DNA from 3 places in the Micromonospora sp. WMMC264 genome. Region 3 is predicted to be linked to each of the others. Evidence: riboswitches for the same ligand, from Rfam matches in the RefSeq annotation. Region 3 holds a riboswitch; each other region holds the start of a gene.
What was found. A riboswitch is a leader RNA that binds a small molecule or an ion and turns the genes downstream of it on or off. The one in region 3 is predicted to bind cyclic di-AMP.

Region 1 (2,191 bases), 3.1 Mb from region 3:
GACGGCGCACTGGCGCGGCGACCTGTCCGCCCGGCAACTCGCCGACGTGCTGGCGCGCCGCAACGGGTGGGACCCGCGCCGGCACCCGGCCGAGCAGGAGATCGTGCTGGCCCGGGCCGTACGGGACCGGCGCCGGACCGGCTGGGAGAGCGCCGCCGAGCGGGAGCGGCAGGCGTGGCGGGACGCCGAACTGGCCGCCGAGGCCGCCCGTACGCTCGCCGCCGAGGCGTACGCGGCCACCCTGGCGGTGCGGCCCGCCCCGGTGTCCCGCGGCGTGGCGACGATCCCCCTGCCGGTCGGCGCGTCCGTCCGCAACGCCCGCTGGCGTCCGGCCCGGGTCGGCTGAGGCGACCGAATTGTTACCCGGAATGTGGTGAGCCGGCTCACCCCCGGCGCCGAAACGGGCGTGGAGCGCAGAACAGGCCAATGAGCCGCGCCATTGCCGGTCAGGCGCTCGCCGTCTGTCCCCTTTTCGCCTCCCGGGCGCCGTCACCACCGCTTGTCCCATTGAGTGAAGTGAGTAACCGGCTGTTCCGAAATCCGTTACCGGGGATCATGTTTACGCAGGTGGGAGCGCTTGGCAGGGGCAGTACCCGCCGGTAGTGTCGGCGCGTCCGGTGCGGTAACCGATCGCAGAAGGCGACGCCGCGCCGACCCGCCTAATCGTGTCATCACGAACCGGGGAACCATGAGCACCATCGGGGTGAATCCGCGGCCACTGCCGCGGTAGGGCGTACTTCCCGCCCGAATCCGTCAGCTAACCCGGTCGGCGGCCACGGAAGGAGTCCCATCCTCGTGCCCACCCCTCGATCGTCCCCCCGCCTCCACGGCTCCGCGGTACCCGCGCTCGCCTGACGCGACCGGCAAACCGCCCCTGGGCGCCCGGCATCGCGGGCGTACCCGTTCCCCCGGCCCATCCGGCCTGCCAGCACGTGTGAACCCCTCCACGTGCCGGGCCGGCGTGTGCCGATCACGCCCCCCGTGGAGGATTTCGTGAAGCACCACCTGAAGCGTCAGCTGCGGCGGATCGCCACCGAACGCCCGTACCAGATCATCGCCGGATCGGCCGCGGCGCTCGTGCTGGCCGCCGGCGCCGGCACCGCCCTCGCCGCCGGTGAGGACGCCCCGGTCCGGCAGGAGAACACCGCCTCGGTCGCCGAACTCGGCGCACGGCTCGGCGAGCCCGCCAGCCGCGGCGAGGCGCGCATCGTCGTCCCGCCGGCGTCGCCGAGCGCCGAGCCCAGCAAGTCGCCCAGCGCCTCCCCGTCGGCGAAGAAGGCCGCGGCGGACCCGGACGTCACCAAGGCCGCGCCGAAGCCGCCGTCGAGCAAGACGCTGGACTACGACTACCAGGCGCAGATCAACTACTACTACTGCGGCCCGGCCGCCGTGCGCAACGCGCTCAGCGCCACCGGCATCGAGCGCAGCCAGGACGCCCTCGCCGGCCCGCTCGGCACCACCGAGATGGGCACCAACTCGGCCGAGGACACCACGCGCGTGCTCAACCAGCAGGTCAAGGGCAACCCGTACCGGACCCGGATGATTCCCGGCTCGGCCAGCCCGGCCCAGATGGACCGGCTCCAGGCCGACGTGGTCGAGGCGATCAGCAACGGCCGCGGGGTCGTCGCGAACGTCGCCGGCACCGCCACCGACACCAACGGCGGCTGGCACTCGTTCCCGGGCGGCCACTACGTCGCGGTGATCGGTTACAAGGACGACGGCCGGATCGTGCGGATCGCCGACTCGGCCGACCCGTCGCTGCCGTCGTACTGGCTCACCACCATCGACCTGGCGCACTGGATCGCCAGCCGCGGCTACTCCGCCTGACCCTCCGCACCCCCGGAAGGCCGGCACCCCTCCCGGGGCGCCGGCCTTCCCCGTCCCCACCCGCCCTGGCCCGCCGCCCTCTCGGCGCGTCGATCTTGGACTTGTGGCGCCTGGTATGCCCGGCTCGCCCGCTATGGAAGGCACCACAACTCCAAGATCGGCGGCGAGGGCGAGGGCGAGGGCGAGGGCGGGCGGCGTGGGGCGTGGGGGCGGGTCGGTCGGGTTTGGTCTCGCGTGTCCGGGGCGGGCGGTGGCAGACTGCGCCAATGGGTGAAGCGACGGGGAACCGGCACCTGATTCTCCTGCACGGCATGGGCGCCACCGGCGAGGTGTGGCTGCCCTGGGCGCCGCTGCTGGAGCGCCG
Region 2 (2,191 bases), 1.6 Mb from region 3:
CGTGGCGAACCTGCCGATCACGCTCTGGCCCGGCATGAAGATCGGCCAGCTCTGCATCTTCCGGCTCTCCTCGCCGGCCGAGCACCCGTACGGCTCGGCCGTCTACGGCTCGCGTTACCAGGGGCAGCGCGGCCCGACGCCGAGCCGGTCCTGGCAGAGCTGGCGCACCTGGCCGACGCGCTGACGCCGCCCGCAGTTGTTAAGAAGGGCCCCCTCCTCTACCGGAGGCGTTAAGAGGGGGCCCTTCCTTACACGCGGCCGTAGCTGTTGATGTCGCCGTCGTCGACCCGCTTCATCGTGATGGGCTTGCCGGACTGGGAGGCGTGCACCACCCAGCCGTCGCCCACGTACATCGCCACGTGGTGCAGGTCGCTGTAGTAGAAGACGAGGTCGCCGGCGCGCAGCTCGGCCCGGCTGATGCGCTTCGTCACGCCGTGCTGCTGGCGTGCGCTGTGCGGCAGCGAGACGCCGCCCTTGGCCCAGGCCGCCATGGTGAGGCCCGAGCAGTCGAAGTGGTCCGGGCCGGCGGCGCCCCAGACGTAGATCTTGCCGATCTGGGCGCAGGCGAACTTCACCGCCGCTCCGGCCGGGCCGCCGGGATAGCCGGCCGGGCAGGGCGCCGGGCGCAGCGGGCCGCCGCCGCCCTTGCCGTACACCTTGAGCCGCAGCTTCTCCAGCTTGGCGATCTCGGCGTCGATCTGCTTCTTCTTCGCCGCGAGCTGGGCCTCGGTGCGCGCCAGGCCGGCGATCATCTCGTCCAGCGGCTTCTTCTTCGCCGCCAGCTCGTCGCGCAGCGCGGCGACCGAGCGCACCTGCTCGTGCTGGCGGTGCGCGAAGCGGTCGAGCAGCTCCAGGCCGTCGACCAGGTCACCGGGTGAGCGGCTGCCGAGCAGCGCGTTGACCGTGGAGAGGTTGTCGGCCTTGTAGGCGTCGGCGGCGAGGCCGCCGACCTGACCGAGCGCGGCGTCCACCCGCGCCTGGAGGGGTGCGATCTGGCGGCCGAGCGCGTCGGCCTGCCTGCGCCGCGCGGCGAGCTGCTCGCGTACGTCGTTGACCTGCTCGATGACCGGTTCGAGCTTGTTCCAGTCGCGGTCGATCTGGGCCTCGATCTCGGCGACCGAGGGTTCGGCGTGTGCCGCAGTGGCGCCGCCGGTCAGTACGACGGCGGTGCCGACCAGTGCGGCGAGGGCGGTGGTGAAGCGGGACCAGCGGGAACGCGGCGCGGCGCTGGACCGGTCGACCGACCGGTTCGACGACGGCCGCGGGGCATGGAGTGCCACCGGGCGTCCGTACTCCTTCTTCCGTACCGCCTACCGGGTTAGCTGACGGATTCGGGCGGGAAGGGAGCCGCCCTACCGCAGCAGCGCTGCGGATTCACCCCAGGTACCTGGTTCCCCGGCTCGCCCGGAGGCGACTCGGCGGTGTCGGACCGTCACCGACCGGGTTGGACGGTGAGACGTGCGGCCGACGATTCACCAGAGTAGGGACCACCGTTATCGATCCGCAACTTCCAGCGCCGTGACACTCCGTACGCGATCCAGCGCCACACCGCGCACGGAGGTGAAATTTTCTTTCACGACTGATTACTTACTGGAAAGGTATTGACCGTCGCGGGTGTGCGGAGTGAGGGTGGAAACGCAGTGACCCCCATCCCTGTCCAGGAGGTTCGATGCATCTCTCCGCCCCGCCGTCGGGCAGACGGATACTGCTCGCCGCCGCCGTGGCCACGGCCACCGCGCTGGCGACCACCGGCCCGGTTACCGCCGCGCCGGACACGTCCGCGCCCGCGAGCGACCGGCAACAACAATACGCCGCCGCCGCGGCCGAGTACGGCGTGCCCCAGAACGTGCTGCTCGGTGTCTCCTATCTGGAGTCCCGCTGGGACACCCACCCGGGTCAGCCCAGCACCAGCGGCGGCTACGGCCCGATGCACCTGACCGACGCCGCGCACATCCTCGCCACGCCGGGCAGCGCCCACGTCGACGAGGACGAGGACCCGCGCGGCGACGACTCCCGGCCGCTGAAGCTCGACCCGGCCACCGCCGCCGCGCCGACGCGGGAGACGCCGCTGCCGAGCGCCTCGCTCCAGACGCTCGACGCGGCCGCCGCGCTCACCGGGCTGGACGCGGGGACGCTGCGCACCGACCCGGCCGCGAACATCCGCGGCGGCGCGGCGCTGCTGTCGTCGTAC
Region 3 (2,191 bases):
GAGCCCGACGGCACCGTGCGCATCGACGTGGAGATCACGCTCACCGCGCCGGCGCCGCTGTTCGGGTACGCGTTCCGCCAGGCCCGGGCGGCTCACCTGAGCCTGGCGGCCCGTCTCGGCGCGACGCTGGAGGGCCGGCCCGATCCGGCCGGCCCCCCGGGAGCGCGCTAGTACACCGACAGGTGCACGTGGTTGGTGTGGTCGCTGGACGGGTCTCCGTTGCCGCCGCTGTACGACTTCCACCCGCTGCTGGGCAGCCAGATCTGCTTGAACCAGATCACGTAGAGCACGGCGAGCGGGTCGGCGTTGCGCACGAAGTACGCGGCCAGGTTGTTGCCGTACGTCCGGTCACCGCCGCTGGCCACGCCGCCGAAGCCGTTCTTCTGGGCGGCGAAGTCGCAGGCCCGCCCCTTCGGGTGCTCGCCCGAGCCGCTGGGCCGGTGGCACGAGACGTACCTGGTGAAACCGGCCGCCTTGGCCTGCTGCAGCGCGTGCAGCGTCCGCGGGGTGATGCAGCCGTTGGCCGGGGTCGGGTCGTTGACGCTGCACGACTCCGACGGCCACGAGCCGTCCGAGTTGCGTGGTGCGGGCTTCGCGTTCTTGCTTGAGGTGCCCTGGACGCTGCCGCCGCCGCTGCTGTTGTTGCGGGCGGAACGTTCGTTCGCCACTTCGAGCGCGCGCTCGGCCTGCTCCTTGCGCTTGCCCATCACCTCGACCTGCTTGCGTTGCTCGCGGATCTCGGTGTCGAGCGCGGCCCGGGTGCGGGTGGCCTCGTCCCGGGTGGTGATCAGCTCGCGCACCGTGCGGTCCTCGTGCGCGGCGACCTGTTCCAGCGTGGCGGCCCGGTCCATGAAGCCCGCCGGGCTGCTGCTGTCGAGCAGCGCGGCGGCGGTGCCGAGCCGCCCGGCGCGGTACGCCACCCCGGCGATCTCACCGACCTTGGCGTCACGTACGGCCAGCTCGGCGCCGACCTTCGCGAGCTGGTCGTTGAGCTGCTTCTGGCGGTCCACCGACCGGTTCAGCGCGGCCTTCGCCTCCAGCCAGCCCTTGCTGGCCGCGTCGAGTTGGGCGCGCAGCTCGGGCGTGCCGCCCTCGTCGTCGCCGGGCGCGGCGGCGAGCAGGGCGGTCCGGGGCGCCGCCGAGGCGGGGGAGGCCGGAACGGTCGCGACGCCGACAGTCAGCGTCGCGACGAGCAGGGCCGCCAACCGGGCGGCCGTCCGTCGTACAGGTGCCACTGGGGGCATTCACATGTCCTTCCGTCAACCGCCGACCGGGTTAGCTGACGGGTTCGGGACGGAAGATCCCTACCGCTGACGCGGATGCACCCCACGTACGTGGTTCCCCGGCTCGCCCCTTCGGGCGATTAGGCGACGGCCACCCCACCTGCGCCCGTGACGCCGGTGGCTGCGGCCGCGACCGAGCCTACCGGCGCGGCCCGGGCGTGGCTCCGTTGCGCAGTGCCGCATGGTGGGGCAAAACCGACATAAGTGTACAGCAGTCACGGTGATTTAAGTCTGCCCTAATCACCACTCGGTCTTTCCGCACACTCCGGCTGACGCTCCGGGTTCGACCTGCAACGTGGCGTGATCGATGGAGAAGTCCTCGTGCAGCGCCGTCCGCGCGGCGGCCAGCACCCCGGCCGGGTCCACGCCCGGGTCGGTGGTCAGGTGCGCCGAGGCCACCTCCATGCCCGAGGTGAGCGTCCAGACGTGCAGGTCGTGCACCTCGGCCACGCCGGGGACCGCGGCCAGTCGGTCGTGCACGGCGGTCACCTGGAGGTGCTCCGGCGCCGCCTGCACCAGGATGCGCACCGCGGCCCGGCCGAGCCGCCAGGTGCGCGGCAGGATGAACAGGCCGATCCCGACGGCGACCAGTGGGTCCGCCCACCACCAGTCGGTCACCGCGATGACCAGCGCCGCGGCGATCACGCCGAGCGAGCCGAGCAGGTCGCCGAGCACCTCCAGGTACGCGCCGCGCAGGTTGATGCTCTCCTTCGCCCCGGCGCGCAGCAGCGCGAAGGCGACGATGTTGGCGAGCAGGCCGAGCACCGCCACCACGAGCATCGGGCCGGCCAGCACCTCCGGCGGCTCGCCGAAGCGGCGTACCGCCTCGATCAGGACGTAGACCGCGACGGCGCCGAGCAGCACGGCGTTGGCGAGGGCGGCGAGCACCTCCAGCCGGTAGAGGCCGA

Region 1: it holds a riboswitch for cyclic di-AMP, as region 3 does, so the genes downstream of both, O7542_RS15710 (C39 family peptidase) here and O7542_RS02865 (hypothetical protein) in region 3, are expected to answer to the same signal.
Region 2: it holds a riboswitch for cyclic di-AMP, as region 3 does, so the genes downstream of both, O7542_RS25545 (C40 family peptidase) here and O7542_RS02865 (hypothetical protein) in region 3, are expected to answer to the same signal.

Annotation. Positions count from the first base shown of each region.
Region 1 is NZ_CP114907.1:3,675,363-3,677,553, reverse strand. Features, by position in the region: gene O7542_RS15715 (hypothetical protein) at 1-346, shown strand, start outside; cyclic di-AMP (ydaO/yuaA leader) riboswitch at 647-787, shown strand; gene O7542_RS15710 (C39 family peptidase) at 994-1,827, shown strand; gene O7542_RS15705 (alpha/beta hydrolase) at 2,094-2,191, shown strand, end outside.
Region 2 is NZ_CP114907.1:5,752,479-5,754,669, forward strand. Features, by position in the region: gene dcd (dCTP deaminase) at 1-184, shown strand, start outside; gene O7542_RS25545 (C40 family peptidase) at 249-1,280, opposite strand; cyclic di-AMP (ydaO/yuaA leader) riboswitch at 1,294-1,431, opposite strand; gene O7542_RS25550 (peptidoglycan recognition family protein) at 1,670-2,191, shown strand, end outside.
Region 3 is NZ_CP114907.1:602,680-604,870, forward strand. Features, by position in the region: gene O7542_RS02860 (SRPBCC family protein) at 1-171, shown strand, start outside; gene O7542_RS02865 (hypothetical protein) at 168-1,244, opposite strand; cyclic di-AMP (ydaO/yuaA leader) riboswitch at 1,249-1,380, opposite strand; gene O7542_RS02870 (cation diffusion facilitator family transporter) at 1,524-2,191, opposite strand, start outside.